DNA from 2 places in the Candidatus Pelagibacter sp. uisw_138 genome. Region 1 is predicted to be linked to the other one. Evidence: riboswitches for the same ligand, from Rfam matches in the RefSeq annotation. Region 1 holds a riboswitch; the other holds the start of a gene.
The links. A riboswitch is a leader RNA that binds a small molecule or an ion and turns the genes downstream of it on or off. The one in region 1 is predicted to bind S-adenosylmethionine.
Positions count from the first base shown of each region.

Region 1 (16,111 bases):
GAGACACCACACTTTGATTTCATTTCTCATACTTCAACTGAAGCGATAATGAAACTATCTATAGAAAATAAAAAACCTATTGGTAACGGAATTATTACCTGTCTAAATATGCGTCAAGCTATAGCTAGGAAAAAAAAGGGGAGAGAGGCAGCTCAAGCTGTTATATCTGTCTTGTCTCAATAAATATGAGAACTCCATACAATCCCAATCAAAGTCCAAGAGTTATAATTATCCAAAAATTATATGGAAATTTTTTTAATGATGACACAGATTTAACTTTTCCTAAACATAGATTTAAAAAGTTTATTAAGGATGTAGTTTTAGGTACAATAGAAAGAGACGAAGTGATTAAAGAAGAGGTTAAAAAATATTTAAGTGAAGATATTCAACTAACTAATTTAGATAGAGTTTTTCAAATAATTGTTAAATCAGCTATATTCGAGTTTTTATATAAGCCAAAAGTATCTACAAAAATAATTATTAAAGAATATCTTGATGCATCAAATTTTTTTTTAGAAAACTCTCAAACAAAATACTTGAATGCTATACTGGATAAAATAGCTAAAAAAATAAGAACAACTAATGCATGAATTTGAATTAATAAAAAATTACTTTCAAAAACTTTCCGCAAAATCTCCTAGTGCCCTAAATTTAAATGATGATGTTTTTTTTGATAAAAAAAATAGATTAGTTGTTTCAGTTGACACATATACTGAAGGTAATCACTTTATAAATTTTAAAAAACCAGAATTAGTTATTAAAAAGATAATTAGATCGTCCATATCAGATCTTATTTGTAAAGGTGTTAAGCCAAAATATTATTTTATTTCGGGGTCAGGTAATAAAAAAAGTTTTTCTAAATCAAATTTATCAAAAATTAGCAAAGCACTTAACCAAGAACAAAATAAATATAAGATATTTTTAAGTGGTGGAGATACAGTTTTTTCAAATAAGTTAAGTTTTACAATTACCTCAATTGGTTTTGCTAATAATATTATCTATAGAAATAAAGCTAAAATTAATGATGATATTTATGTATCTGGCAATCTAGGTGATAGTTATTTGGGTTTATTAGTTTTAAAAAATAAAATTAAACTTAATCAACGATTAAAAAAATATTTTATTAACCAGTATTTTATGCCAAATATTCAATTACAATTAACAGAAAAAATTAAGAAATTTGCTAACACGTCAATTGATATCTCTGATGGATTATTAGGGGATCTTGATAAAATGATTAATAGTCAAAAATTATCATACAAACTTTTTTTAAAAGATATTCCAATTTCAGATAATCTTAAAAAAGTACTTGATTTTAAGAAACTATCTAAGATCAATTATATTTCTAATGGTGATGATTATCAGATTTTATTTACAGCCTCAAAAAACAAGATGGGAATCATAAAGAAAATAGCTTCTAATTGTAGAGTTAAGCTTACAAAAATTGGCTCAATCCAAAGCTATGTTGAAAAATCATCCATTATTGGTGGCAAAAATCTTAAAATATCCCTTAAAAACATAGGTTATTTTCATAAGTTTTAGCAAGTTAAATATTGCCTTTTATTGCTTTTTTTGTATTGTCCGGACTTTAAATAATAAAATTTTAACAACCAAACAACTAAAAAGGCATCATGAACTCACTTATAGAAACAATATTACTTTACACCATAGCAGCAGGATCACTTGCAATCGTTTATGGGTTTTTTACTGGTTTAAATATTCTTAATCTAAGTGCTGGAAATGCAAAAATGCAAGAAATTGCATCTGCAATTCAGATTGGAGCTAAAGCTTATTTAACAAGACAATATAAAACGATAGCCGTGGTTGGAGTTGTTGTTTTAGTTATCATTTGTGCAGTGTTTAGCCCTTTAGTTGGTCTTGGTTATTTTATTGGTGCAACACTTTCTGGAATAGCTGGATATGTCGGAATGTTAGTTTCGGTTCAAGCTAATGTTAGAACTGCTGAAGCTTCGAGAAAAGGTTTAGCAAGTGGTCTTGCCGTAGCTTTTAAATCAGGTGCTGTCACAGGAATGCTTGTTGCTGGTTTAGCTTTATTAGCTATAGCTGTTTATTATTATATTTTATTAAGAATGGGCGTTGATGACAGAGAAGTAGTTAATGCATTAGTTGCCTTAGGTTTTGGTGCTTCATTAATATCAATTTTTGCTAGATTAGGTGGTGGAATTTTTACTAAAGGTGCTGATGTTGGTGCTGACTTAGTTGGTAAAGTTGAAGCTGGAATACCTGAGGATGATCCTAGAAACCCCGCGGTTATAGCAGATAACGTTGGAGACAATGTTGGTGACTGTGCTGGAATGGCGGCAGATTTATTTGAAACTTATGCTGTAACTATTGTTGCAACAATGGTTTTATCTTCAATATTTTTTGTAGGTGATATGAATATGATGATCTACCCTTTAACAATTGGTGGAGCCTGTATTTTAACTTCAATTTTAGGAACTTTCTTTGTTAAACTAGGAAGAAGCAAGAATGTTATGAATGCTTTATATAAAGGATTTGTTGTCTCTGCCGTTTCTTCATTGGTAATTTTATACCCTGTAACTGATTATGTAATTGGTTTTGCGAGCGAATATACTGTGAATGGTAAAAGTTTTACTGGTATGAACTTATATTATTGTGGAATAATTGGTTTAGTTATTACTGGTTTATTAATTTGGATAACAGAATACTACACTGGAACAGAATACAGACCAGTGAGAAGTATTGCAAAATCTTCAACAACAGGACATGGAACAAATGTTATTCAAGGATTAGCTGTTTCTATGGAAGCTACAGCAATACCTGCATTAATTATTGTTGCTGGGATTTTAGCTACAAACTCAATTGCTGGTCTTTATGGTATTGCAATATCTGTTACTACAATGTTAGCTTTAGCTGGAATGGTTGTTGCTCTTGACGCTTATGGTCCTGTAACTGATAATGCTGGTGGTATTGCTGAAATGGCTAAATTACCTAATAATGTGAGAAAGACCACAGATGCATTGGATGCAGTAGGTAACACAACTAAAGCTGTTACCAAAGGTTACGCAATTGGTTCAGCTGGTTTAGGTGCATTAGTTTTATTTGCAGCTTACGTTGAAGATATTAAACATTTTTCTGGAACAGCAGGATCTAAATTAGAGGGAATAGTTGTAACCTTTGACTTAACTAATCCTTATGTTGTTGTCGGTTTATTAATTGGTGGAATGCTTCCATATTTATTTGGATCAATGGGTATGCAAGCTGTAGGCAGAGCAGGTGGAGCAGTAGTTGTAGAGGTTAGAAGGCAATTTAAAAAGTTCCCAGGAATTATGAAAGGCACTCAAAAACCAGATTATGCTAAACTTGTTGATTTATTAACTCAAGCTGCAATTAAAGAGATGGTAATACCATCTTTACTTCCAGTTCTATCACCAATAGTTCTGTATTTTGTAATTCTACCTATCGGTGGTCAAGCTGAAGCGTTAGCTGCTGTTGGTGCAATGTTATTGGGTGTAATTATAACAGGTTTATTTGTAGCTGTTTCAATGACAGCGGGTGGTGGTGCATGGGATAATGCAAAAAAGTATATTGAAGATGGAAATCACGGTGGAAAAGGTTCTGAAGCACATAAAGCTGCAGTTACAGGTGACACTGTTGGAGACCCGTACAAAGATACTGCTGGTCCTGCTGTAAACCCAATGATTAAGATTACTAATATTGTAGCTTTATTATTGTTGGCTGTAATTGCTGGATAAAAGATTAAGTTTATCTTTTTCTTTTACCTAAAGGGTCATTAATTTTCTGTCTCATACTAGATAGAAAGTCGTATACAAATGTATTTTTCTTGTATTGATTTTTTGTAGTTTGTTCTACAAATTTCAATTCTTGCATATTAGTGAGGTCTAGAAATTCTTTTGTTTCTAGAATACCCATATTATTGATCTCTAATAATAGAACGTTATTAACTATAATTCTTTCACTACCAAATTTTGTAAGAGATGAATTGTCAGTTTTTCTTTCAATATAAATCCATAAATCATTGTCAAAAGTACTTTTTGTTGATGGTGAACCTAATAATTCTAAAATATCATTTTTATTTGACTGATTAACAGTAAGTTTTTCATGTTTTTTATTTAAAAATTGCACACCGTGGTGCTTTACAACCTTTTTTAAAGTACAAGCTGAAATAAATAATGATATTATAATAAATATAAATAATTTTCTCATGGATAAAAACTACATAAATATTTACAACAATTTAGTTAAATTAACTAGAAATAAAGATTTGTATAAAGATTTTAAAAATCAAGATACTTTTTCTGATAGATTGATATTCTTTTTATTGCATTTTGCTTTCTTTTTGAAAGTTTATAGGGAAAATAATGATAAAAAAATACTCCAAGAAATTTATGATTTTACCTTCAGACAAGTCGAATTAAGCATCAGGGAAATTGGTTATGGTGACCAATCAATTAATAAAAAAATGAAAGACTACCTAAACTTATTCTATGGAATGATTGATAAAATTCATAGTTGGGATGAATTAGATATAGAATCTAGAAACTCCATTTTGGTAAATTTTTTAGATAATTCATCTAATATTGAGTATTTGGTTAAATATTTTGAAAATTATAGGTTAAATTTAAAAAATAATACTTTAAATTCTTATATAAAAGGTGTAGTTAAGCATTAATTTTATTATGGCTGTACCTAAACGAAAACAATCACCGTCAAGAACTGGAATGAGAAGAGCTCAGAATATGAAGTTCAAATCTACCAATATTGTTGAAGATAAAAAATCTGGAGAATACAGATTACCTCATCACTTAGATCTAAAGACTGGCATGTACAGAGGTAGACAAGTTTTAGACCCTAAGGAATAAAAGTCCAAAAAATTAAATGAGCAAAATAATAAAAATTGCAGTTGATGCAATGGGTGGAGATAACTCACCAAAAAAAATTATAGATGGAATTAATCATCACTATAAGAGTAATGCTAATACTTTTTATAAAATTTTTGGTGATAAGGAGAAAATCCAAAATCATATCAATGACCAGTTACCCTCATCTTCATTTGAAATAATTCATACTAAAGATATAGTTAAAGGAACTGATAGTCCTTTAGAGGGAGCCAAAAGAGGAAAAAACACCAGCATGTGGTTAGCCATACAAAGTGTAAAAGAAAAAGAATCCGATATAGTTATTTCTGCTGGTAATACAGGGGCGTTACTTGTCATTTCAAAACTTAACCTTAAGATGATTGAAAATATAGATAAACCAGCACTCTCAGCTTTATGGCCAAATAAAAATAACATGAGTGTTGTGTTAGATTTGGGGGCAAATATTGAATGTAGCCCAAAAAACTTAATTGACTTTACTATTATGGGATCTTCATTATTTAAATCTTTATATCCAGATGACACAGCAAAAGTTGCCTTATTAAATATTGGATCAGAAGAACTTAAAGGAAATGAAATAATAAAAGAAACTTATCAGCAACTTAATCAAAGAAATAATACTGGTTTTGAATTTAAAGGTTATATCGAAGGTAATCAGTTAATGAATGGTGATGTAAATGTTATTGTTGCAGATGGATTTACTGGAAATGTTGCTTTAAAAACAGCTGAGGGAACTGCAAACTTTATTACGAGTGAATTAAAGAAAGCTATGACAGGTAATATTATTGGTAAAATTTCATCTTTATTAAACATTTCAAATTTAAAAAAATTTAAAGCAAGACTAGATCCGAGACTTTATAACGGTGCAATTTTTATAGGCTTAGATTCTCCTGTTATTAAAAGTCATGGTGGAACAGATCATATAGGCTTTTCAAACTCTTTAAGTGTTTGTACTAGAATTGTTAGTGGTAATTTAATAGAAAAGATAAGAAACAACATCAGTTAATGCAAAGAACTAACTTAACAAAAAAAGACCTTATAAACTCAATTTATATGCAGATTGGTTTTTCAAAAAATATATCTGAAAATTTGATTGATGATTTTCTAATCACAATAGTAGAAAATTTAAAAAAAGAAAAAAAATTAAAGCTTTCAAAATTTGGTACTTTTTCTATAAGGGCCAAAAAAAGTAGAATTGGACGAAATCCTAAAACAAAAGAGCAAACAACCATATCTAATAGAGATGTTGTTTTATTTAAAGCTTCTAAGGAATTTAAAGATTTGGTAAATTCTAAGAATGATTCATAAAAATAATGATGCTTATAAATCAATAGGGGAGGTTGCTAAAATTCTTGATCTTGTAAATAAGAAAAAAGGAACTCTGAATACTCATACCATTCGTTTTTGGGAGAAGGAATTTAAGCAAATTAAGCCAAAGATTTTAAATGGTAATAGAAGATATTATAACAATGATACAATAGAGGTTTTGAAAAAAGTTAAATATCTCCTTAAAGATCAGGGAATGACAATTATTGGTGTTAAAAAAGTTCTTAATTCTGATAAATCATTAAAACTTGACGAATTACCAAATAATTCTATAAATGCTGATTATAGTATAATAAATAAACTTAAGAAATTTTCTGAATTAATAAAAAAAATAAAAAGCTTAAAATAATATGGCAAAAAAAACACACGTTAAAGTTAGATTAGTACCAGAGGCTAAACCAGATAGTCCATTTTTTTATTATGTTAAAAAACCTGCGGGTGGTGAAAAAGCTAAAGTTAAATTATCTGCTAAGAAATATAATCCTTCTACAAGAAAACATGAAATGTTTGTGGAAAAAAAATTACCTCCACACAGTAAATAATATTACTTTTTTCTAAAATTTCTTTTTTCGTAATCAATAAAAGACCAAATCATATTTTTCCATATTCTATTTGTAATTTTTGGGTCTATGTTGGTTTGTATTGATTTTTTTTTAATCTTTTTAAGAATAAAATTGATCCTTTTTTGATCAATTATTTCTTTCTTATGTATTTTTACTTTTAATACTTCATTAACTAGTGATGATCTTTTTTTGATTAATTTAAGTAAATCATTATCAAGTTTATCAAGCTTTAATCTTATCTGATTTAGTTTTATTTTATTAGTAGGCGACATTTATTCAATTGGTTATTAAGATAATTATTATAAGTATAATTTATGTTTGTAAATAGCGACAACTATATAAAATATTTAAAATTGTGGTTAATAACTTTATTTTCATTAATTGTTCTCATGGTAGTAGTTGGTGGTCTTACTAGATTAACGGACTCAGGTCTATCAATCACAGCTTGGGAGCTCTTTACTGGAATACTTCCTCCTTTGAATATTAATGAATGGAATTTTTATTTTTCAGAGTACAAAAAGATACCTGAATATCAAAATATTAATTACGGCATGTCTTTAGATGAGTTTAAAATAATTTTCTATTGGGAATACGCCCATAGATTATTAGCAAGATTTGTTGGCCTGTTCACATTGGTACCTTTACTTTTCTTTAGTCTATATTTTAAAAATATCCAACATTATTCAAATAAATATTATTGGATATTTTTTCTTGTGTGTCTTCAAGGATTCATAGGTTGGTATATGGTCTCTAGTGGATTAATTGAAAATAACGACGTTAGTCACTTTAGACTTAGCATTCATTTATCTTTAGCTTTATTCATTCTATGTTTAATTTTTTGGTATATTTTAGACATTTATAAAACTAAAAAATTTCACAAAAGAATTCCAAATTTACTTTTATTATTCATACTCAAGTTGATAGTTTTACAGATTGTATTGGGTGCTTTTTTATCGGGCTTAGATGGTGGTCTAATCTATAATTCGTGGCCTGATATGAACGGTAGCTTTTTCCCAAATGATATTGGTTATAACGATATAATTAATACTCAATTATTTAACAACCCATCAATTGTTCAATTTCTGCATAGAGTTACAGCATATTTACTTTTATTTTTTATTATTATCTTAAATTATCTCTATATAAAAAATAATTATGGAACTAAAAATATTATACTATTTGATATTGCAATATTGCTTCAGATCTTTTTGGGAATTATAACTTTACTATCTGGTGTAGAGATTAAATATGCATCACTACACCAGTTAGGTTCAATTTTTGTATTAACTACTTATCTTGCAATTATATATAAAAACTCTAACCAACAGCTTTAGCTTTATTAATGTCTTCAACATTATCTGTTCTTTTTAGAGCTTGTTCTAAATCTTCAATAATGTCGTCAATATGTTCAAGACCAATACACAGTCTTACATATCCTGGTGTTACACCTGAGGCTAAAAGTTCTTCTTCATTTAATTGACTGTGTGTTGTTGTTGCTGGATGAATTGCTAAACTTCTAGCATCACCAATATTTGCTACATGATAAAACATTTTTAAAGCTTCTATAAATTTTTTACCAGCTTCAATACCGCCCTTTAACTCGATACCAACTAAAGCACCATTTCCACCATTTAGGTATTTTTTAGCTCTATTTCCAATTTCACCCTTATATTGATTTGGATAAATAACTCTGGAAACTTCAGTATGTTTAACTAAATAGTCGACAACTTTTTCAGCATTTGAACAATGTTGTTTCATTCTTAAAGCTACTGTTTCAAGTCCTTGGATTAATCCAAATGCATTATCAGGAGATAATGCTGCACCCAAATCTCTTAATAAGACAACTCTAGCTCTAACTGCAAAAGAAACGTTCGCACCAGTTAACTCGGGTACTACTTTACCCCATACCGCACCAGCATAACTTGCATCAGGTTCATTAAATAGGGGCTGCCTTTTAGGATCTGCTGTCCAATCAAAATTACCACCATCGATTAAAGCTCCACCTACAACCGTACCATGTCCACCAATATATTTAGTAAGTGAATAAACAACTATAGCAGCACCGTGCTCTAAGGGCTTACATAGAACGGGAGAGGCGGTATTATCCATTATTAGTGGTATGTTATATTTTCTACCTATGTCAGATACTTCTTTAATAGGAAAAACTCTTAAGTACGGATTTGGTAAAGTTTCTCCATAAAATGCTCTAGTTTTATCATCTATGGCTTTTTCAAAGTTTTTAGGATCAGCAGGGTCTGCATACCTAACTTCAATACCAAGTTTACTTAAAGTATGCGTGAATAGCGAAATAGTACCTCCGTATAGATCTGTTGAACTCACAATATTATCACCGGCCTTTGCAACGTTTAAAATTGAAAAAGTTGATGCCGTTTGACCAGATGATACCGTTAAACAAGCTAAGCCCCCCTCTAATGCAGCAAGCCTTTTTTCTAGGGCATCATTAGTAGGATTCATTATTCTTGTATAAATGTTTCCAAACTCTTTAAGGGCAAACAAATTAGCAGCATGTTCAGTGCTATCAAATTGATAAGAGGTTGTTCTGTATATTGGTACAGCTACCGCTTTTGTTGTTGGATCACTTCTGTAATCACCACCATGTATGGCTATAGTCTCAGGGTTTTGTCTTTTTGTGCTCATCTTAATACTCCTTTTTTAGTACTTTTGCTTAATGCAAGGCGTACAATACAGTTCAAATGTGCCTACCGATAATGTATGTAAAAATCCTTTTTAGCATTAACTAGCCTGCAATAGGAACAAATCGGCTTAATCAAACTATCATTTAAGCATGATATTACAAGGAAAATATAAAATTGACATTATATCTAATAATAGTATTAATCCTCGCACAATGACAAAATTTCTAAAACAAAGTGAATTAACTAGCAACTGGTTTGAAATTGACGCAAAAAATGCTGTAGTCGGAAGACTTGCATCTATAATAGCCATGATTGTTAGAGGAAAAAACAAAACTACTTTTACACCTCATATGGATGACGGTGATTTTGTTGTAGTTAAAAATGTTGAGCAAGCAAAATTTACTGGAAAAAAATTTAAAGACAAAAAATATTACAGACATACTGGTCACCCTGGTGGAATTAAAGAAATTACTCCTGAAAAATTATTAGAAAAAAACAAACCTGATGAGACACTAAAATTAGCTATTAAAAGAATGTTACCTGGAGGAGTTCTTGGTAGAAAGCAGTTAACTAAAGTAAAAATTTATGCTGGTGAAGAGCACCCTCATGCAGCACAAAACCCTAAGCTTTTAGATCTAGGTAAATTAAACAGTAAAAATTTAATAAGAAATTAATATGGAAACAGCAGTTGCACCAACTAAAGTATCTACAAAAAAACCTAAAATTAAACTAGATTTTAAAGATAGTAAGTACGCAACTGGTAGAAGAAAAAAATCTATTGCAAAAATTTGGGTGAAAAAAGGTACTGGTAAAATTTATGTAAATGGCAGAACTATGGATGAATATTTCACTAGTGGAAGTCACAAAATGCAAATTACAAGACCATTTGAAATTATAAACCAAGCAACAGATTTTGATGTAAGATGTAGCGTTGCAGGTGGTGGTCACACAGGTCAAGCTGGTGCAATGGTTCATGGTATTGCTAAAGCATTAATCTTATTTGATTCAGAGAATAGAGCGGTACTTAAGACTGAAAAGCTAAATACCAGAGATTCTAGATCAGTTGAGAGAAAAAAACCTGGTCGTAAAAAAGCTAGAAGAAGCTTTCAATTCTCGAAAAGATAATTCTTTTTTAACACTAAACTGCTATAATATAAAAATGCCTAAGCTTAATGTTTTAGTTGCTGGATCTACTGGTTATATCGGTGTTCAATTAATTAAATTATTAGTTAAACACAGTGATATTAAGATTAAATATCTTTGTGGAAATTCCTCTGTTGGAAAAAAAATTTCTACTTATGAAAAATCACTAAATTCAAAGAAATTACCTAAAATTATTAGATACAATAAAGCACTTTTAAAAAACATAGATCTTGTTTTTACAGCTTTACCTAATGGCGAGGCGCAAGATATTTCAAATGATTTATTAAAACATAATGTATTAATTGATTTAGCTGCAGACTTTAGACTTAATAAAGCTTCTGATTATCTAAAATGGTACAAACAAAAACACAGATCTGTCAAAAATATTAAAAAATCAATTTATTCATTACCGGAAATCAATGGTGACATAGTAAAGAAATTTAATATTATTGGTTGTCCAGGTTGCTATCCCACTTCTATACTTTTACCACTTATTCCTTTATTTAAGAAAAATTTAATAAAATCAGATAATGTTATTATAGATTCAAAATCTGGTTACTCTGGAGCTGGTAGAGGAGTACATGATAAATATAAAGATAAAAACCTTTATGAGTCCCTTAGTGCTTATGGTGTAGGTTTTCACAGACATAACTCTGAAATTCAACAAGAAATTGATAACCACACTAAAAAGAAATTTTCTTTTACATTCACACCTCATTTAAGTCCGATGTTTAGAGGGATACTTAGCACTATTTATGTAGATCTTAATAAAGGTGTAAGTATTAAAAAATTAGAAAATACTTTAAATAGTGAATATTCAAAAAACAGATTCGTTAAAATTTTAAAAACAAATTCATTGTTAAGTACAAACGACGTAATTAACACAAATAATTGCTCTATAGTAATTTGTAAAACTAAGTATAAAAATAGAGTTATTATTTTATCTGTTATTGATAATTTAATTAAAGGTGGAGCAGGTCAAGCAATACAAAATATGAATATCAAATATGGTTTTAACGAAACAAAAGGATTAATTTGAAATACTTATTTTTACCTTTAATATTATTTTTAACTTCGTGCTCATTAAACAAAGACTCTGCTTATTGGAATGAAGATCCCATAAAAAAGTCTACTGATGATAAAAAACTATCAAAGATATTAGAAAAAACTAGTGATTATAAATCTATGACTTTTGATGAATTTAACCTTTTTCTTAAAGATTATTCAAATAACACTGAATACCCAGATATTAACCAATAGATGAAAAATATAATTAACATTGCTGTAGTTGGTCTAGGACAAGTTGGTATCTATTTGTTAAATGAACTTAACACTAAAAAAAAAGATATTGAACTTAAGACGGGTAAAAAGATTAATGTAGTAGCTGTTTCAGCAAGAAGCATTTCTAAAAAGAGAAGATTTAAAGTTAATAAGAAAATATTTTTTAAAAACCCATTAGAAATTTTTAATAAAACCAAAGTAGATATTTTATTCGAAGCTATAGGTATGTCGGATGGGATTTCTAAAAAAGTTGTAGAAACTGCCTTAAAAAATAAAATACATGTAATCACTCCCAATAAAGCTCTCATCTCTAAACATGGCGATTTTTTAGGAAAATTAGCTGAGGATAATAATGTTAATTTAGAATTTGAAGCATCCGTAGCGGGTGGAATTCCAATATTAAGAACCATTAAAGAGGGTCTTGCAACTAACAAGATTTCTAAAGTTTATGGAATTTTAAATGGTACTTCTAACTATATTCTTTCAGAGATGGAAAATTCTAATGATAGTTTTTCCAACGTATTAAAGAAAGCTCAAAAATTAGGATATGCTGAACCAGGGAACCCTAAATTAGATTTAAATGGCTTTGATGCATTTGCTAAAGTAAGAATTTTATCTACCCTTGCATTTAATACTAAAATTTCAAAATATAAATGCCTAATGGAAGGTATTGAGAAAATTGAATTAAAAGATATTGAAATTTCCAATCAATTAAATTTACGTATTAAGCTTCTTGGTATTTCTGAGCTGATTAATGGTCAACTTTTTGAGACTGTACACCCGTGTTTAGTTAGTAAAAATTCATATATCGGTAATGTTGGTGGTGTTATGAATGCTGTTATTCTTGAAGGAAAGCCAGTAGGTGAGAGTATATTGCAAGGGGAGGGAGCTGGTCCTGGCCCTACATCCTCTTCTTTGTTATCAGATTTACTTTCAATTTTAAGAGGTAATATTAAGAAGCCATTTGGTATTCCTGGCAATAAACGTAAATCAATTAAATGTTACAATGTTGATAATTATGTGAATTCATTATATTTGAGATTTGAAGTTAAAGATAAACCTGGTGTTTTATCAACAATCACTAACAGATTAGCTAAGTATAAAATTTCAGTAAAAAGGTTAATTCAAACTCCTGATAAAAAAAATAACAAAGCTACTATTGTTATTATTACTCATAAAACTAATGAGCTTAATTCTAAGAATTGTCTTTCTGTCTTCAAAAAAGATAAAAATATTCTTAAATATCCTACACTTATTAGAATTTATAATTAATGGAAATATATTTAAAACTGTTTGAGGTTTTATTTCCTGTTTTTTTTGTTGTTGGTATTGGGTATTATTTAGGTAAAAATAATCCAAAAATTGACACCACTTTCATAACTAATTTTGCTGCTAATATTGGAACTCCAGCAATGATTATATATGCGTTAACTTCAACTGGTATATCTTTTGAAATATTTAAAGATTACTTTTGGTATTTTTTAATTGCAATTGTTGCCTTTACTTTTATCGGAATTGTCTTTTTATTCTTCTTAAAAACTAAAGACATCATCCGCGAGCTTCCACCATTTATTATGCCAAATACTGGAAATATGGGATTACCAATATGTTTGTTTGCTTATGGATCTCAAGGATTAGGTGTTGCTGCTGCTATTTCAGCTTTAATAATTCTATGTCACTTTACTTTAGGAATTTTTCTTGCTGATAGAAAATTCAATATTAATGTTGTTCTTAAAAATCCACCATTTTATGCAATTATAATTTCAGTGATTTTTCTATACTTCAAAATAGAACTTCCTGTCTTTGTAGAAAACACAACTTTTTTGTTAATGTATGCTACGATTTTTTTAATACTAATGTCTTTAGGAATTGCCTTAACTCGTTTTAAAGTTTTTTCTTTTAAGAAAGCTTTAATTTCATCAATTGGAAGAGTTGTCTTAGGTCCTATTGTTGCTTTATTAATCATTAGATATTATGATTTATCAGGATTTGCAGCGGGTGTTCTGTTAATTCAATGTTCAATGCCTAGTGCTGTTTTAAATTACCTTTTAGCTTCAATTTATTCACCGAAAAAGATTGTAGATAGCGTTGCTAGTACCATTGTTGTCTCTACAGTTATGTCTTTTGCTACTATTCCAGTGGTCGTATTCTTTGCTTTAAAATACTTTAATTAAACTGTATCTATTGGCTTATGAAAGCCATCACATTTAACCTTTTAGCCTGGGTAATGCTTCCAATTATGGATGGTTTTGCTAAATATTTAAGTGCCGATATGCCCGTTTTACAGATTACGTGGGCTAGGTACTTCTTCACGGTCGTATTCACACTTCCAATAATGTTCTTCTTTTATAATAAGCAGCTTGTTTGGACAGATAAGCCTAAATTACAAATAATAAGAGGATTAATACTGCTTTGTGCAAATGTTTGCTTCTTCTATGCAATATCTGTTATCTCTTTAGCTAAAGCTTTAACACTTGCTTTTGTGGCACCCTTAATTGTTACTGCATTTTCTCCCATATTGTTAGGTGAGAAGGTGGGTATAAGAAGATGGACTGCCGTAATTATAGGGTTTATTGGTTCTCTAGTCGTTATAAGACCAGGTTTTGTAGAGATAAACTTGGCTAGTCTAGCTGCATTAGGGACAGGTGTAATGTATGGTTTCTATTTGATAATTACACGTAAATTGAGCACTTCAGATAACCCTTTATTAACCTTATTATTAACAGGATTAGTTGGATTGGTAGCTGTTTCAGGTATAATGCCTTTTATTTGGGTTAATCCAAGTGCCTCACAATGGTCTATGATGGTCTCTATAGGCGTATTTGCCTGCATTGGTCACTTATTTCTTATATTATCCCTTAAATATGCTGATGCTTCTAAATTAGCCCCATTTAGCTACTTTGAAATCATTACTAATATCATTATTGGGTATTACTTCTTTAGTGACTTTCCTGATAATTGGACATTCTTAGGTTTGTCCATTATTATTATGAGTGGAATTTACATTTCAAAAAGAGAATCTTATATTAAATCTAATTAATTAGGTATTATTTGTTTACTAGTACCTGATATTATACATTAATATTATATTTTAAACTATTGAAATCATTAATTTATATGTAATATTATAAATTTATAAAATTATAGATAAAATATATCAATACTTAATAAATAGTCAAATTATAGTTACTAAAATAAGACTATAATACAATAAAAGTAGCATAAGTATTTTTTTCTATAGTTGAAAAAGTGAGAATTGAGAAATTTAAATTTTTAGGAAATCAAATATAATATTTATAGCTAGGTTCAACCGTCATTTAGCATTGATATTAAATGCTTATTTCAATTAATATGGTAGTTAAGTAAAAATTAGATTGCTCAAATGGTAGAATGGAGGGTTAAAAAACCCTTTAAAATGGTCTTTTTTTGTCCTTTTATAATCGTTGCTATTGTTGACAAGTAGAGCAATGCAATATGAGAATATGCCATTTAAACGTCCATAGGATGGCCTATTTTAGCTGAAAGTCCATTTGCAGTACAACTGAAGGATGCATTATATCAATTAGACAAAAATATGGCCAAATAGCTATAAAGTGTTTAATGCCAATGGTTTTTGGTATTTTTTAAGGTTAAAAGTACTATTTTATGAAGACCTTCTCAGATCTCAATAATCTTCTTTTTTCATGGATTCCACCTTTTCCCGAGTATCCGCCAATGCTTCCATCTGATCTGATGACTCTATGACAAGGTATTTTGGGTGGATATGGGTTTTTACCAACAGCATTAGCAACAGCTCTGAATGCCTTAGGTTTTCCAATGGCTTTAGCAACTTCTAAGTAGGTCTTAACTTTGCCTTTGGGTATTTTCTTCAAGTAATTCCAAACTTTTAGCTGAAACTTAGTTCCCTTTAAGTTCATAGAGTTCAAATCCAGTGTTATTGCCTATTTTATCGTATAATTTCTTTGCATTTTCATTAGAAGAGTGGGTGATCCAACGAATTCCATTCCAATTATTTTCTTTAGATAAGGATTTTAGATGACTAATAAGCTTTTGAGCTATTTTTTGACCTCTAAAATCGGGCTCTACAAATAAATCATCTAAAAAACCAACATATTCGCCCTTAATTGGTCTTGGCATTGTTCTATAATGGGCAATCCCAACGATTTTATCCTCTAATTCAAAGCAAATAGCATTAACATCATGAGTTTCATCATGAATCCATCCCCAAATAGTGTCTAAAATCCCTGTATTCATTGGAACT
Region 1 covers NZ_CM183453.2:642,582-658,692, reverse strand. The annotation lists gene ribH (6,7-dimethyl-8-ribityllumazine synthase) at 1-183, shown strand, start outside; gene AC5YGC_RS03485 (transcription antitermination factor NusB) at 186-590, shown strand; gene thiL (thiamine-phosphate kinase) at 583-1,542, shown strand; gene AC5YGC_RS03475 (sodium-translocating pyrophosphatase) at 1,632-3,737, shown strand; gene bamE (outer membrane protein assembly factor BamE domain-containing protein) at 3,748-4,209, opposite strand; gene AC5YGC_RS03465 (ubiquinol-cytochrome C chaperone family protein) at 4,208-4,675, shown strand; gene rpmF (50S ribosomal protein L32) at 4,683-4,865, shown strand; gene plsX (phosphate acyltransferase PlsX) at 4,882-5,886, shown strand; gene AC5YGC_RS03450 (HU family DNA-binding protein) at 5,886-6,188, shown strand; gene AC5YGC_RS03445 (MerR family transcriptional regulator) at 6,178-6,555, shown strand; gene AC5YGC_RS03440 (50S ribosomal protein L33) at 6,557-6,748, shown strand; gene AC5YGC_RS03435 (chorismate mutase) at 6,751-7,041, opposite strand; gene AC5YGC_RS03430 (COX15/CtaA family protein) at 7,084-8,103, shown strand; gene AC5YGC_RS03425 (PLP-dependent transferase) at 8,087-9,427, opposite strand; SAM riboswitch class V at 9,432-9,500, opposite strand; gene rplM (50S ribosomal protein L13) at 9,639-10,100, shown strand; gene rpsI (30S ribosomal protein S9) at 10,102-10,551, shown strand; gene argC (N-acetyl-gamma-glutamyl-phosphate reductase) at 10,586-11,608, shown strand; gene AC5YGC_RS03405 (hypothetical protein) at 11,605-11,829, shown strand; gene AC5YGC_RS03400 (homoserine dehydrogenase) at 11,830-13,122, shown strand; gene AC5YGC_RS03395 (AEC family transporter) at 13,122-14,024, shown strand; gene AC5YGC_RS03390 (EamA family transporter) at 14,042-14,890, shown strand; gene AC5YGC_RS03385 (methylated-DNA--[protein]-cysteine S-methyltransferase) at 15,489-15,767, opposite strand; gene AC5YGC_RS03380 (GNAT family N-acetyltransferase) at 15,748-16,111, opposite strand, start outside.

Region 2 (16,111 bases), 480 kb from region 1:
AATGCATTAATTAATAAAAATGAAAAAAATATTATTATTACAGAAGCAAAAAATAGCTACCTAACTAACTTAGCAGCAAAGCTTAAGGCAGAAATATTTGAGCATAAAAATTATGTAGGAGGTAGGTATTCTGTATTGTCTGAAGTTGGAATGTTACCTGCAGAATTAATGAATTTGAATGAAAAGAAATTTAAGCAATTTAATAATCTTATTAAAAATAAGAATTTTATTAATAACCTTGTAAACAGTGTGTCAACTACGTTAAACTTAATTAAGAGTGGAAAACAAACATCAATAATTTTAAATTATGATGAACAATCTGAAAATTTATTTAAATGGTATCAGCAACTGATAGCTGAAAGTTTAGGAAAAAAATCCTTAGGATTATTGCCTGTTGTTTCTTCAATGCCAAAAGATAATCATAGTTTAATGCAACTTTATCTAGATGGTCCAAATAAATATTTTTATACATTTTTTAATGTCCTGGAGAATAGAGATATAAAAATTAAGAATGGTGGTGTGTTAAATACTCATAAGTTTTTAAAAAACCTAACAATAGAAAAAATAAAACAATCTCAGATGATTGCTACAGAGAAAGTCTTTATTTCTAAAAAAATACCCTTTAGAAGTTTTAGAATTTTAAAAAGAAATGAACAGTCTTTAGGTGAACTGTTCTGTTTTTTTATATTAGAGACCATTTTACTTGGTCGAGCTTTAAATGTTAATCCATTTGATCAACCTTCTGTTGAGTTGATAAAAATAGAAACAAAAAAAATCTTAAGTTAAAGTATTTCCAAATATAATTTTTGAAATACCATAATTTTTTTCTAAAATTAGGTTAAATTCTTTGGGTAGATCATCCTCTTCTTTTTTATGTCTGTGAATAATTATGATACCACCGTTGTTGAGTAACTCTAATTCAGTTATTGCATTCAACAGAAAGGATAATTTTTTCTCCTTATAGGGAGGGTCCATAAAAATAATATCAAATTTGTCATTTAATAATTTAAGTGTATTTTTAGAAAAAATATCTTTTTCAATTACTTTTGTTTGATTTTGTTGATTTAAATTATCTATATTTTTTTTTAAAATATTTAATACTTCCGTATAACTCTCCAAGAAGGTAACATTTTTAGCACCTCTTGATAAACATTCGAGACCGAATGATCCAACACCCGAAAATAAATCTAGAATATTAGAACTTTCTAACTCTATATTTAATAATTTGGAATGTTTTAATATATTGAAAATTGACTCTTTTGTTAAATCTTTAAGAGGTCTCGTTAGCTTATCTTTAGGTAGAAGGATTTTTTTGCCTTTAAAATTTCCTGAAATTATCCTCATTCATCAATCACCTTATAACCAATGTCTTTTCTATAGAACCCGTCTTTCCAATTAAGGTTTTTAATTAAACTTATAGTTTTATCTCTACTGTTTTTAAAATTTGATGAAAGACTAACGAAATTAATTACCCTTCCACCATTTGAATAAACTTTATCATTTATTTTTTTTGTTCCAGCATGAAAAAAATAATCATTCTCATCCAGCTTTAGATTTTCAATATTTTCTATTAAAATTTCATTATTATATTTATTAGGATAGCCCTTTGAGCATAAAACAATACATAGACTTTTTTTATCATGCCACTCTATATTTATGTTTTTTAGGTTTTTATTGCAGCATGCATCTATAATTTCTAACAAATCTGTTTTTAATTTAGGTAAGATTGTCTGACATTCTGGATCTCCCATTCTTACATTGTATTCAATCAAATACGGTTCATCTTTAACTATCATTAAGCCAGCATATAAAAATCCTTTATAATTAGACCCCATTTCTTCCAGGGCTCTAATGGTAGGTTTGATTATTTTATTTAATATTTTTTTTTCTAAGGATTGATTGAGCAACCTTGATGGTGAATACGCACCCATCCCACCTGTATTCGCTCCTTTATCACCCTCTAGAACTCTTTTATGATCTTGTGCTGTTTCAAAGCTTTTGATTTCTTTACCATCGCTTATAATAAAATAGCTCATTTCTTCACCAACAAGAAATTCTTCAATTAAAATATTTTTGGCTAATCCAAACTTTCCATCAAAAACCTCTTTTATTGCTAAATTTGCATCATCCTTATTTTCACAAATGTAAACACCTTTTCCAGATGCAAGACCATCAGCCTTGACAACAAGTGGAAACTTAGTTTTGTCTAGAAAAGATATTGCATCATTAGCATTTTCAAAAATACCAAACTTAGCAGTTGGTATATTGTATTTTTTGCATATTTTTTTTGTAAAAATCTTTGAACCTTCTAATTGAGAAGAAATTTTATCAGGACCAAAAATATTTATTTCTGTATCGTTAAAGAAATCTACTATTCCATCAACTAATGGTTTTTCTGGTCCAACTATTAATAAGCTAATTTCATTCTTGATTGAAAATTCTTTAATTTTATTAAAATCTAAAAAATCAATTTCAATATTTTCTGCTATATCCGAAGTTCCTGCATTACCAGGAAAACAGTATATCTTATCAACCTTAGGTGATTTTTTGATGGATAAACATAGAGCATGCTCTCTTCCACCACTTCCAATTATTCCAACTTTCATATAGATGTATATAAACTAAAAATGAATAAAAAATTAGCAAAATTAAAATATTTACCAAATAACTTTGAAATTATTGAAAATGGAGATCATGTTGTTTGTGCTATATCAGGAAAATTAATTAGTTTAGAAAATCTTAATTATTGGAATGTCGAGCTTCAAGAACCATATTTTTCATATGTAGAAGCTCATAAAAAAAAGAGACTAACTAAATTCTTACTTCCATCTATCATGAGACCATATCCATTCACCTGGATTTTTTAGAATTACTTTCTCTAGCCAAATGTTTAGCTCTCTAGTAATTTTTTCAGTTGAAGAGTTCTTTGAAAACTCCATAGGTTTTTCAACCTTAATATTAAAATTTACCCCATTATGTCTTTCAATAGAAATTGGCACCACTTTACAATTAAATTTTTTTATAAATTGTGCAGGAATAGTTGTGGTGAATGCTTCTTCATCAAAGAATTTAGATTTTATTCCTTGAGAGACTCTCTGATCTATCATTAAGGCTATAGAGTAGCCTTTTTTATATAATCTTAATAATTCTCTAACTCCACTAGTTCCTTTTTTAATTTGATTTTTGCAAATATATTTTTTTCTAATTCTTTCCATTAATACGTTTAAGAAAATATTATTTAAGGGACGATATATTGCAGACAGATTCACACCAGATTTTTCAATTTCCATCGCCATTAATTCAAAATTGCTAAAATGACCAGAAATAAAAATTACTGGAGTCTTTTCAAGTTTTATTTTTTCAAGAATTTCTTTACCTACTGTATTAATATTTGATTTAAATTGATTGTTTCTAAAACCTTTGAGGAACATATATTCAGACAATGTTCTTCCATAATTATTCCACATATTTTTTGTAATGATTTTAACTTTCAACAGATTAATTTTAGGAATAGCTCTTTGAATATTTGATTTAATTAAATTTTTGGATCTAAAAATTGGTCCAAAAGTTTCAAATAATTTTCCACTGATATAAGATGAAACTTTTAATCCTAAAAATTTATAAATAATAAAAAGATTTGATATGATCAAAAACTCAAAAAAATATTTAATTTTTTTCATTTAACTTGCTTAGTTTGTTTGTAAGACTTTTTTCATCTGATATATTAAGACTTGATTTGATATAAAAAATTTCATTTCTATTAAAGTTTTCTAGCCTTAAATAATCTTTTTCTGTAGTTATAATACGTGCATTATACTTTTTCGCATTAATTATTATTTTATCATAATCTTTTTTTGAATAATGGTAATGATCTGGATATTCTAAATCACTTACAATCTTTAATTTATTATTTTTCAACATTTCTACAAAAGTTTTGTGATTACCAATGCCAGAAAAAACTAAGTAACTTTGGTTTTTATCTAATTCATTTATGTTTAGTGGTGTATATTTTCCAGAATTAATATCTATATTTGGATTAATTTTTTTGATTTGTTCTTTAATGGCAATTAGACTTTCTTCATTTCCATTTAAAAAAACGTTTTTATAAAATTTTAGGTTATTAATACTCTCTCTTAAAGGTCCCGATGGCAACGTAAGTCCATTTCCAATCCAATTTAGATTGTTAAAACAAACAATTTCTAAGTCATATTTGATAGAGCTGTCCTGAAGTCCATCATCAAAAATAGCAACTTCAAAACCTTTTGAAATTGCCTCATCAAGTGCAGTAATTCTTTTTAAATTACTAAATAAAGTTCCATTTTTACTAAGTAGTTTTTGCTCATCAGTTTGGTTGGGATAAAATTTTTTAATAAAACAAACTTTGATATTATTTTTATCTAAAATTTCCTTTATCTTGATGGTTAGTGATGTTTTGCCAGTTCCTCCAATATAGATGTTTCCAACACAGATTGTTTTGATTTTTGAATTAGAAAATTTAGGTTTTGATTTTACTTTAGCAATTAAACCTAAAATTATTGAAAAAGGTAATAGTAGATAGGAAAGAAAGGATGGCTTTTTATAATCCCAAAATTTAGGTTTTTTTAATTTCATTATTGAATAAACTATTTATCTCATCTTTAGTTTCATTAAGTATTTTTTTTCCTATTTTTGCAATTTCTAAATAATTTTTTTTGTTATTGGGCTTAGTAATTAATTTGTCTATTGATTGAGTTAAGCTTTTTACTCCATTAACCTTGTAAGCAACCTTTAGTTTATTAAGTAATTTATAGATATCTTTAAAGTTATCTACATTCGGTCCATACAAAACAGTAGAACCTAAGTTGGTAGGTTCAAAAGGATTTTGGCCACCTTTCCCAGATATTGATTTACCCATAAATACTATATCAGAGGCTTGATAAAATTTTTTCGTTTCACCATATGTGTCTACCAAGTAAATATCTGTATTATTTAATTTTTTTGGTTTTGAGCTGTGCAAAACTATATTTAAATCTAAACTTTTAATTTCATTAACTATTTTACTAACACGATGAATATGTCTTGGTATTATTATTGTTAATAAATTTTTATATTTTTTCTTTAGGTTTACATGAACATTTGCACAAATGATTTCTTCACCTAGGTGTGTACTTGAAGCACACCAAATTTTTTTAAGCTTTATGTTTTTTAAAAAAGTTTTGTCTAATTTGTTGAATTCATTTTGTTTATTACTAACAAACTTAAGATTCCCTATCTTTTTAATTGTTGAGACATTTAATTTTTTAAGATAATTAAATGTTTCTTCATTCTGAGGGTAGGCAATTGAAATATTCTTAAAAACTGAGTTTGAGAATTTTTTAACACGTCTCCATTTATTAAAAGTTTTTTTTGTAATTCTTGCATTAAGAAGTTTTAATGGAATATTTTTTTTACTAAGAGCCCTAAAGATACTGGGCCAAATTTCAGATTCAACAAATATTGCAATAGTTGGTTTCCAGTAATTTAAAAACTTATAAGAAAAGAATATCGAGTCTATTGGAAAAAATTGATGAACAGTTTTTTTAAAATTAAATTTTTTAAATATTTGGGCGGAACTTAAAGTCGAAGTGGTTATTAAAATTTGATTTATAGACTTATTTTTTTCAAGTTCTTGAACTAGGGAAATAATGCTTAAAAGTTCACCAACACTTGATCCATGAAACCAAATTAAGTTTCCATTAATACATTTTTTTGATGGAAAGCAAAATTTTTCTTTATATCTTTTTCTATGTTCTTTTTTTTTTAAAATTCTAAAAAATATAATTAATGGAGAGAATATTAACAGTATAGTTATCAATATTTGATATAAAAAAAACATTACTTTTTTTGAATTTGTTTTTCGTAGAAATTTTTGTAAAGTTTTGAAGTATTCAATAATTCACCATGCTTGCCATTCGCAACAACATTACCGGCATCGATTATGTAAATTTGATCTGAGTTTAAAATTGTTGATAGTCTATGAGCTATTACAATGGTAGTTTTATCTTTAGTTAATATTTTTAAAGCATCTTGAATTTTGCTTTCTGTTTCGGCATCTAGTGAAGAGGTTGCTTCATCTAAAAGAATTATTCGACTTTTTTTAATCATGGCTCGCGCTATGGACAGTCTTTGCTTTTCACCACCTGATAATCTAATCCCATTTTCACCTATTATGGTTTCATATTTATTAGGTAATTTATCTATAAACTCATGTGCATAAGAAAATTTTGCTGCGGCTACTATATCTTCATCTGTGACATCACTTTTAGCATATTTAATATTATTTTTAATTGTATCATCAAACAAAGTCGTATCTTGGCTTACAAGAGAGATTTTATCTCTTAGAGATTTAATTTTCACTTTGTATATAGATTGATCGTCAATCAAGATGTCTCCTGATTGAGCATCATAAAATCTAGGTATTAAATTCAAAATTGTTGATTTTCCAGAACCACTATGCCCAACTAAAGAAGTCATTTTCCCCCCAGCTATATTTAGGCTTATATTTGATAAAATATTTTTTTCTTCAGCATTATATCGAAAGTTAATACCATTAAACTTAATGTCAGAGTGGGTAATGTTAATATCTTGTGAGTCTTCATGGTCAGCAATTTTATTTTGATTATCAATAATAGGCAGAATTCTATTCGCTGCAGATAGCCCTTGTTTTAATATCATATTCATGCCCGATAGCGCTCTAACCGGCTGGTATGCAAGCATCATTGCAGCAAGAAAAGAGAAAAAATTTCCTATTTCAATCTCATTATTAAGAGCTAATTTTCCAGAATAAAATATTAAAATTGCAATCATTATTCCAGTCAAGGTTTCCATGATTGGTGACAGCCTTACAAACACAGTATTAATTTTAATATTTTTTTCTTTTAGCTGATCTAAATGACCATCTGTTCTTTTACTTTCATAATCTTCTCTTTGAAATATTTTAATTAATTTATGATTTTTAAATAATTCAATTAAATGTGTATTCAAAAAACCAGATTTTTCTTGTGCTTCTGTAACAACTTTCCCAACTCTTTTACTAAGAGTTTTAGATGCCATACCAGCTATAGGTATCATAATTATTGCAATCAATGATAATTTCCAATTTTGATAAAACATTACAAACAATAAACCCAATAGAGTTAAGCTATCTTTGAATAAGCTTAAAATGGCTGTACTGAGCATATTGGTAATATGATTTACATCATATGTAAGATTTGAAATAAATTTTCCAGAATGTTTTTTATCTATTAGTTGTGTATCTGCATTAATTAAAGATTTTACCATTTGAGATTGAAGAATTTTTTTAACTTCTTCAGCAACTCTAATCATAATTGCTTTTGCAAAATAAAGAGCAAACCCTTTAATAGTAAATGCTACAATTATTAATAAAGGAATTATAAATATTAGTGACTGATCTTTCTCAACAAATATTTTTTTTATAGCAGGATCTAAAAGCCAAGCTATTGCAGAAGTACTTGTTGCAACAAGAACTCCAAAAAAAACTGATATTAATATTTTATTAATATATTTTTTTGAATAATCCTTATAAAGTCTTTTATAAATTTCTGAATTGTTCATTAAAACTTTCCAATTAAAATATTAAAAAAAATAAGAAAACCAACTAAATTATTGCTTTTAAAAACTTTTAAGCACATAGATGGGTTTTTTGAGTTAAAAAATTTAATCTGGTAAAAAAATAAGTGAGTAATTGTTATTAACAAGCTTGCATAAAAAAAGTAATTATAATCCATCATATAGCCCACAATTAAAATAGAGAAAATTAGAAAAGCATAGCATGTAGACACAAAGTTTTTGGGTTTTTTTTTGAATTTTATTGAAGTTGATTTTACACCTATAATTTCGTCATCTTTAATATCTTGAAACCCATATATTGTGTCGTATCCTAGTGTCCAAAATATGGCTCCAAGATAAAAGATAATAGCAACAGTATTTATTTCACCCTGTATTGATGTCCACCCTAAAATCAAACCATAATTAAATGTTATTCCTAAAAATAATTGAGGCCAATAAGTAAATCTTTTCATCAAAGGATAAGTGAAGGCTAGAGGCATAGATCCTAGTGCAAGCAAGATTGTTAAGTTGTTAAAGTTAATTAAAACCAAAAATGCGAGTAGACATAAAATAAAAGTATAGAATATTCCTAATTTTATTGAAACTTGATTAGACGCAATAGGCCTATTTTTTGTTCTTGAAACTTTTTTGTCAAATTCTTTATCGGAAATATCATTTACAATGCATCCTGCAGAACGCATTAGAACTGATCCTAAAAAAAAAAATGATAAGTAAAAAAAATAATCATTTAAGTTTTTTGAAAAATCATAAGCAAGAGTTAGTCCCCATGCACAAGGCCAAAATAACAACATATAGCCAATAGGCCTTTTCAATCTTGTTAGTTCAATAAAGAGATTTAATTGTTTCATAATAATTTACTTGTAAATAACAAAGGCTAGTTTCATAATCAAATTGATTCGTATGAATATAGATTACACAGTTACAGCATTGATGTTTCCAGCTATTCCTTTGTTGATGAGCGTATATAGCAATAGGTTTCATTCTTTGAGTAAGCTTATTAGGCAACTTCATGATGAACATGTATACGAAAACCACATTCCGCCCGAGTGGAAAAAACAGTTCATAAATTTAAGTGGAAGAATTAGCTTGTTAAAGTGGACCATCATGTTTGCTGCATTTGGTTTTTTATTTAACATGCTGACTGTTTTTGCTCTTTATCTAAGTGAAATTTTTGCAGCAAGAATAATTTTTGGATCTTGTTGTTTATCAATGATGATTTCAATTGTTGTTTTTATGAGAGAAATTCAAGTATCAACAAATGCATTAAAACTGCACATGTCTGATATGGATGTTAATTTAGATTAGTTAGGAATAATAACTGCAGGACCAGTTAGCAGTCTTGCTTCTAATTCTTCATGTGCTTTTTTAGCATCATCAAGCGAATATCTTTTTGAAATTTCAACTTTAAATTTCCCAGATAAAATTGCATCAAAAACTTTTTCAGCTGATTCAACTAACTCTTCTCTAGTCATTGTATAATGTGCAATTGAAGGACGAGTAAAAAATAATCCTTTTGCATTAATATGTTTTTTAACATCTATAGTATCAACGTAACCTGATGCATTACCAAAAGCGACCATCATGCCTCTAACTTTTAAAGTTTCAATTGATCCATCAAATGTTTTAATGCCAACACCATCATAGACAACATCAACTCCATTTTTACCTGCAATTTTTTCCACCTCTTCAACAAAATTTGTGTCTGTATAATTTATTACATGATGACAACCATTTTTTTTAGCAATAGCCTCTTTTTCTTTAGAGCCAACTGTTCCAATAACTTCAGCTCCCAATGCGTTAGCCCACTGACATAAAATTTGGCCCACACCACCAGCAGCTGCGTGGTATAAAACCTTGTCACCTTTTTTAATTGGGTAAGCTCTGTGTAATAAATATTCAGCAGTTATTCCTTTAAGCATAATACAAGACGCAATTTCATCTGAGATACCTTCTGGAACTAAAACTAATTTTTCTTGAGGAAATAATTGTTTTTCTGAATAACTTCCAATTGGCATTGAAGAGTGAGCCACTCTATCTCCAACTTTAAATAGATCAACTTCAGAACCAACTTCTTCAATTATCCCACATGCCTCTAGGCCAATTCCACTCGGTAGAGGAATAGGGTACAAGCCTGTTCGGTGATAAACATCAATGTAGTTAAGACCAATTGATAGATTTTTTATAAGAACTTCTTTTGGACCTGGTTTACTGATTTCAATGTCTTTAACTTCTAAAGTTTCAGGACCACCAAATTTTTCTATTTTAATAGTTTTCATTATTTTACAAATGTACCATTATGATAATCTTGCACTGCTTGCAAGATCTCAGCTTTAGTATTCATTACAAATGGACCCCCTCTAGCAATAGGCTCACCAATAGGCTTTCCAGATATTAATAAAAACTTGGCTTTAGTTAAGCTAGATACTTTTAATTTTTCACCTCTAGTCAGAATAATTAAAGTAGAGTTTTTAGCTTGGTCATGGTTTTGATCTCCAACCTTGATTTCTCCATCAATTAAGTAAATTAAAGAATTATGTGTTGAGGGAAGATCAAAATTAAACTCTTTACCTTCTTCAATCTCTACATCAAAGTAAACGGGTTCAACGTTATGGCCCTTAACAGGTCCTTCTGCATTTTCAAACTTTCCAGCAATCACTTTGACAGTTTTATCATCGTCTTTATGAGTGCTCATTTTATCTGCATCAATATAAATGTATTCAGGTTTGTTCATTTTTAATTTTGCTGGCATATTTACCCACAATTGAAACCCATGCAGCTTACCTTCGGTCATTGCAGGCATTTCTGAATGAATTATTCCACCACCAGTTTTCATCCACTGAACATCCCCTGAAGACATTCTACCTTTAGCACCAGTGCTATCCTCATGTTCAAATTCACCACTTAACATATAAGTTACTGTTTCAATTCCTCTATGAGGGTGAGGAGGGAAACCACCAATGTAATCATCTTTATTTTCAGAACCAAATTCATCCAACATTAAAAAAGGATCGTGGTAATCAATAAGGTGAGTGCCAATACTTCTTTTTAATTTAACACCAGCACCATCTGATGCTGCAACTGGTTCTATTATTTTTTCTACTTCGATTTGGCTCATATTTACGTTCGATTACCTTTAATTAAAAAATAAACTCCACCAATTAAAAGAAATATTTGTTCACTGGTAAATAGTTTTGTTGTGAAGAACCAGTCTTTGTGAGCAAAGATCAGTATAGTTATCATTAAGATAGTTATGTTTAGTCCCGATAGTCTTGTGAGTATATTTCCAAAAGGATTTTTAATAAAACCACTTATTATTAATACCAATCCAGTCAACAACTCAGATATAGCAACAGTTGATGCTAGTGCAGGTGATAAGTTAAAATAATCAATTAATCCTTGAGGGGGTAAAGGAAATTTACCTAAGCCATGAATTATAAAAGCTATCCCTATTCCAAATCTAAAAAATAAAGAGGCTAATCCATCTATGTTTGAAAAAAAATTATTAACTTTATTATTTAAATTTTGCATTTTATCCTTTATTTTTTATTATGTGATCCATCACAAAATGGTTGATTGTTAGTTTGTTTACAAGCACAAAAAAACATTTTTTTAGTTTCTTCAGCCGTGTATGCCAGAGGTGTAAAATCTGTACCTTTATGTGATCCATCACAAAAAGGCTGCTTTGCACTTTTTCCACATGAACACCAATAATAAGATTTATCTTTTTCAACTTCAACAGCGATTGCACTTTCGCCTGCTCTTTCTCCATTATTCATATTTATCCTTTCAATTTGTTTGACTTGTACATAGTGCCTTGTTATTAATAATGCAATAACGCAAAATAATCATACTAGTATATAAAAACATACCATGAAAAACTTAATAGATTGTCCAGCTGAAAGAGCTGTTTATTTTCTTGGAGGTAAATGGAAAATTAGAATTTTGTTTAGTTTACTGCAAAGTAAAAAAATTAGATTTGGTGAACTTAAAAAAGGATTGAAAACCATTACACAACAAATGTTATCCAAGCAGCTTAAGGAGTTAGAGGGAGATGGAATAATTAATAGAAATGTTATTCGAATAATGCCCCCAAAAGTTGAGTATTCACTTACTGAATTTGGCTTTTCGGTTATGCCTATCTTAAGATCTTTTTCAGAGTGGAATAAAAGAAATACTCGAACTATTTCAGTAAAGCTAAATAAGAATTTTGTAGAAAATAGAATTAGATAGCCTTAAAAATACGGTAAAAATTTAAGTATCCTTTAGTTCTAAAATATGATTAAAATTAGTTAGTGCTGATTTAAGTTAAATTGCAGAGCGCTTTATAAATTCCTGCTAAAGCGACGTTTCAACTACCGCTTTAGTAGGTGGTTTTTTTGGAAATTTTTCAAATCTAAACCGGGTATTTGAACCATATTGTGCACCCAGCATTTGCTTAAGCACTAAAAAGGAGAAAAGAGATTGTTTAAATTTACAACCCTCTTGTTTAACGTTTTTCAGTTTCTTTTCTCCAATAATTTGGAGAAAAAAAATGACAAAAAATAAATTAACAGAAAGATTAGATCAAGGTCCTGTAATTTGTGCTGAAGGTTTTTTATTTGAAATTGAAAGACGTGGGTACATGGCATCAGGAGAATTTGTGCCAATGGTTTCATTGGACCATCCTGAGGTATTAGAGAATTTGCATAGAGAATTTCAACATGCAGGTTCAGATATTGTTGAAGCTTTTACTTATAATGGACACAGAGAAAAAATGCGTGTTATTGGTAAAGAAGAACTTCTTGAACCTTTAAACCGTTCAGCACTAAAAATTGCTAAAAAAGTAGCACTAGACACACCTAAGGGGTCTAAACCAAATTTAATGGCAGGTAATATTTCAAATTCAAATATTTGGAAACATAATGACCCTCAATCTCAAAAAGCAGTTGAAGGAATGTTTACAGAGATGGTTGGTTGGGCTGTTGAGGAAGGGGCTGATATGTTGATTGGTGAAACTTTTTATTATGCTGAAGAGGCTTACAAAGCTTTAGAGGTAATGAAAAAAACAGGTTTACCAACAGTTCTAACAATTTCTCCAATGGGTGAAAATAAAATGAGAGATGGAAAATCTGTTGTTGATACTTGTAAAGAGCTTGAACAACGTGGAGCCGATGTTGTTGGTTTAAATTGTTTTAGAGGGCCAGCTACAATGTTTCCCTTTTTAAAAGAAATTAGAGAAGCAGTTAAATGTCATGTTGGAGCCTTGCCTATTCCTTACAGAACCAGTGAAGACTTTCCAACATTTTTTAATCTGCCAGACAGAAGTAATTGTGCTTGTCCATCACCACATGGAAGAACGTTTCCAACGGCATTAGATCCACACTTCTGCAATAGATATGAAATAGGTAAATTTGCAAAAGATGCTTATGCATTAGGAGTGAATTATTTAGGAGTTTGTTGTGGAGCAAATCCAATGTTGATTAGGGAAGTTGCTGAGTCGATTGGATTAAAAGTTCCAGCAAGTAAATACAGAGAGAACATGGAAAATCATTTTATGTATGGAAAAAATAAAAGAATTTCAAAACATATGACTGAATACGGAGATAAAGCGTAAATAAATTAAGGAGGGCATTTAACTAAATTGTGCGCCTGACATATGTCGAAGCACTAAAACAGGAGATAAAAAAATGAGTAATAATCTAAAAGAAACAATAAGTAATCTACAGAAGGATTTTATAGCTAATCCAAAAAATGCTGTGGTCCAATATGAAAGCAACTCAATTCTTAAGGAAGGGCTTCAATCTGTGGTTACCCTCAGAGAACATAAATTGATAGTGGATGAACCCAAAAGTTTTGGTGGAAAAGACGAAGGACCCAGTCCAGTAGAGTTAATATTAGCAGCTTTAGCAACGTGTCAGGAGATAACGTATAAAGCTTTTGCTACAGCAGCTGGTATTAATATTGATAGTGTCAGTGTTAATTTGATAGGTACGCTTGATCTTCAAGGTTTTTTAGCTTTAAATAAAAACACTAGACCTGGCTTTCAACACATCTCAGGTACTGTTGATATTAAATCTTCATCACCAAAAGCTGAGATAGATAAATTGATTGATACTGTAAATACACATTGTCCAGTTTTAGACATTTTATCAAAAGGAGTTCCTATTAAATTATTTCAAAAGGTTGCTTCGAGCACTTTTGTTAATAAAGAGCAAACTGAACAAAGAGCAAGCGTTGCTTAAATTATATTAGTTAAGGTCTCATGCTATCTCATGAGGCCTTAATAAGATTGTTTAATTGTTCTAAATTTTTTATTTCATTTTTAGGTTTGTAATCAAGGTTATCAAAAATATTATTATTTCTATTAACCCAAATAGAACTGTAACCATAATTTCCACCACCAGAAACATCCCAAGTATTAGCACTTAAAAATGCAACTTCTTCTTTTTGTATTTTGTATTTTTTAATTGGCATGTCATAAACTTTTGAGTCTGGTTTATAAATGCCAACTTCTTCAATTGAAAAAATATCATCAAATATATTATCTAGATCATTACTCTTCACCAATTCATTAAGAAGAGAAGGTGTACCATTTGAAAGGATACCTAATTTATAGTTTTTTTCTTTAAGTTTTTTTAAAACTTCTGGCACTTCAGGAAAAGGTGAGAGTACCTTATAAAGATTTAATAATTCACTTTTCATTGAAATATCAATTTCAAATGCCTTCATTGATTTATCTAAGCTATCTTCGGTCACTTGCCAAAAGTCTTTGTGTCTATTCATTAGACTTCTAAGCCAAGTGTACTCTAATTGAGTAGTTCGCCAGTAATTAGCAAAGCCTTCCCATTTATCACCAATTTTATCTTTGCATTTTTCTGCAGCAGAATTGACATCAAATAAAGTGCCATATGCATCAAAAATTATTGCTTTAATATTTTTCATAAATTAACTTAACATTAATGAGCAATATTAGATTATTTTTTAAAGAAAGTTTATCACTTAATTTAACTGCAAAACTTGATAAATCACAATCTCACTATGTAAATAAAGTGATGAGAGTTAAAGTTGATGAAGTCTTCTCTTTATTTAATAGCAGTGGAGAGTGGGAAGCAAAAATTTTAAATATTTCAAAAAGTATAGTTGAAGTTAATATTACAAAACAATTAAGACAAAAAGAAAATGTAAAAGAATTGTGGTTAGCTTTTTCACCTATTAAATCAAATTATTTTAATTTTATGATTCAAAAAGCAACAGAGCTCGGTGTTACAAAATTTTTACCAATAATATTTGACAGAACAATTGTAAGAAAAATTAACAAAGAAAGATTAGAAAAAGTAATTATAGAAGCTGCCGAACAGTCCAATCGTATTAATGTTCCATCTATTGAAGATCCTCAACCATTAAAAGATTTTTTAAGTAATGAAAAAATGGATTTAATATTTACCGATTTAAATTCTCAAAATAAAAAATTAGATTTAGAAAAGCTAATTAGTAATCCAACTTGTGTTATTATTGGTCCAGAAGGAGATTTTTCAGAGGAAGAAAGAGGGGAGATTCTTACATTTAAGCACGTTCAGCCAATTAAAATAAATGAAAATATATTAAGATCAGAGACTGCAGTAATTTCAGCTCTATCTATTGTTAGTTATTTGATTAATTGATGGTTTTTAAAAGCTAAAGTGTGATTTTGTCGCAAAATCTAAAGTGTAAATTTTATGAAAGCACTTTATATACTGTTGTAAATGAACAAGTTTTTACTTACAATTTTAGCAACTATCTACTCAACAGGTGCATTAGCCGATCAACCTAAAGAATGGCAACTAGGATTTCAAAACCCAGCCTCTGATGGAATGAGAGATATCGTTAGTTTTCATAATAATATTCTACTTCCAATAATTATTGCTATCACTGTCTTTGTTTTATTTCTTATGATTTATACCTGCATAAGATTTAGAGAGTCAAAAAATCCAGTTCCATCAAAAACTACTCATAATGTTGCAGTAGAAGTTTTGTGGACATTAATTCCGTGTTTAATTTTAATCGTGATGGCGATCCCATCATTTAAACTTTTATACAAGCAAGATACGATCCCAAAAGTCGATGTAACAATCAAAGCTGTTGGATATCAGTGGTACTGGGGATACGAATATCCGGACGAAAATATTATTTTTGAATCGTACATGATTAAAGAAGATGAGTTAAAAGAAAACCAACCAAGATTACTAACCGTTGATCACGAAGTTGTTGTGCCAGTTAATAAGGTGGTTAAGGTTTTAATTACTGCAAACGATGTCTTACACGCTTGGGCATTACCATCTTTTGGAGTTAAAAGAGATGCGGTTCCAGGAAGAATAAATGAAACTTGGTTTAAAGCTGAAAAAGTAGGAACATATTATGGTCAATGCTCTGAGTTATGTGGAATACAACATGCTTTTATGCCAATCACAGTGAGAGTTGTAACAGATGAAGAATATGCAATATGGTTAGCAGAAGCTAAAATGAAATTTGCAAAAGAACCAATTAC
Region 2 covers NZ_CM183453.2:1,119,754-1,135,864, reverse strand. The annotation lists gene AC5YGC_RS06125 (phosphoglucose isomerase-related protein) at 1-786, shown strand, start outside; gene rsmD (16S rRNA (guanine(966)-N(2))-methyltransferase RsmD) at 778-1,344, opposite strand; gene purD (phosphoribosylamine--glycine ligase) at 1,341-2,606, opposite strand; gene AC5YGC_RS06110 (DUF2093 domain-containing protein) at 2,628-2,867, shown strand; gene AC5YGC_RS06105 (LpxL/LpxP family acyltransferase) at 2,820-3,680, opposite strand; gene lpxK (tetraacyldisaccharide 4'-kinase) at 3,667-4,611, opposite strand; gene AC5YGC_RS06095 (glycosyltransferase N-terminal domain-containing protein) at 4,592-5,854, opposite strand; gene AC5YGC_RS06090 (ABC transporter transmembrane domain-containing protein) at 5,854-7,593, opposite strand; gene ubiA (4-hydroxybenzoate octaprenyltransferase) at 7,593-8,456, opposite strand; gene AC5YGC_RS06080 (DUF2721 domain-containing protein) at 8,509-8,913, shown strand; gene AC5YGC_RS06075 (zinc-binding dehydrogenase) at 8,910-9,884, opposite strand; gene AC5YGC_RS06070 (pirin family protein) at 9,884-10,723, opposite strand; gene AC5YGC_RS06065 (DoxX family membrane protein) at 10,726-11,136, opposite strand; gene AC5YGC_RS06060 (CDGSH iron-sulfur domain-containing protein) at 11,145-11,384, opposite strand; gene AC5YGC_RS06055 (winged helix-turn-helix transcriptional regulator) at 11,479-11,838, shown strand; SAM riboswitch class V at 12,000-12,064, shown strand; gene AC5YGC_RS06050 (homocysteine S-methyltransferase family protein) at 12,140-13,201, shown strand; SAM riboswitch class V at 13,205-13,269, shown strand; gene AC5YGC_RS06045 (OsmC family protein) at 13,275-13,829, shown strand; gene AC5YGC_RS06040 (haloacid dehalogenase type II) at 13,858-14,529, opposite strand; gene AC5YGC_RS06035 (RsmE family RNA methyltransferase) at 14,547-15,248, shown strand; gene coxB (cytochrome c oxidase subunit II) at 15,330-16,111, shown strand, end outside.
Region 2: another riboswitch for S-adenosylmethionine. It lies ahead of AC5YGC_RS06045 (OsmC family protein); the one in region 1 lies ahead of AC5YGC_RS03425 (PLP-dependent transferase).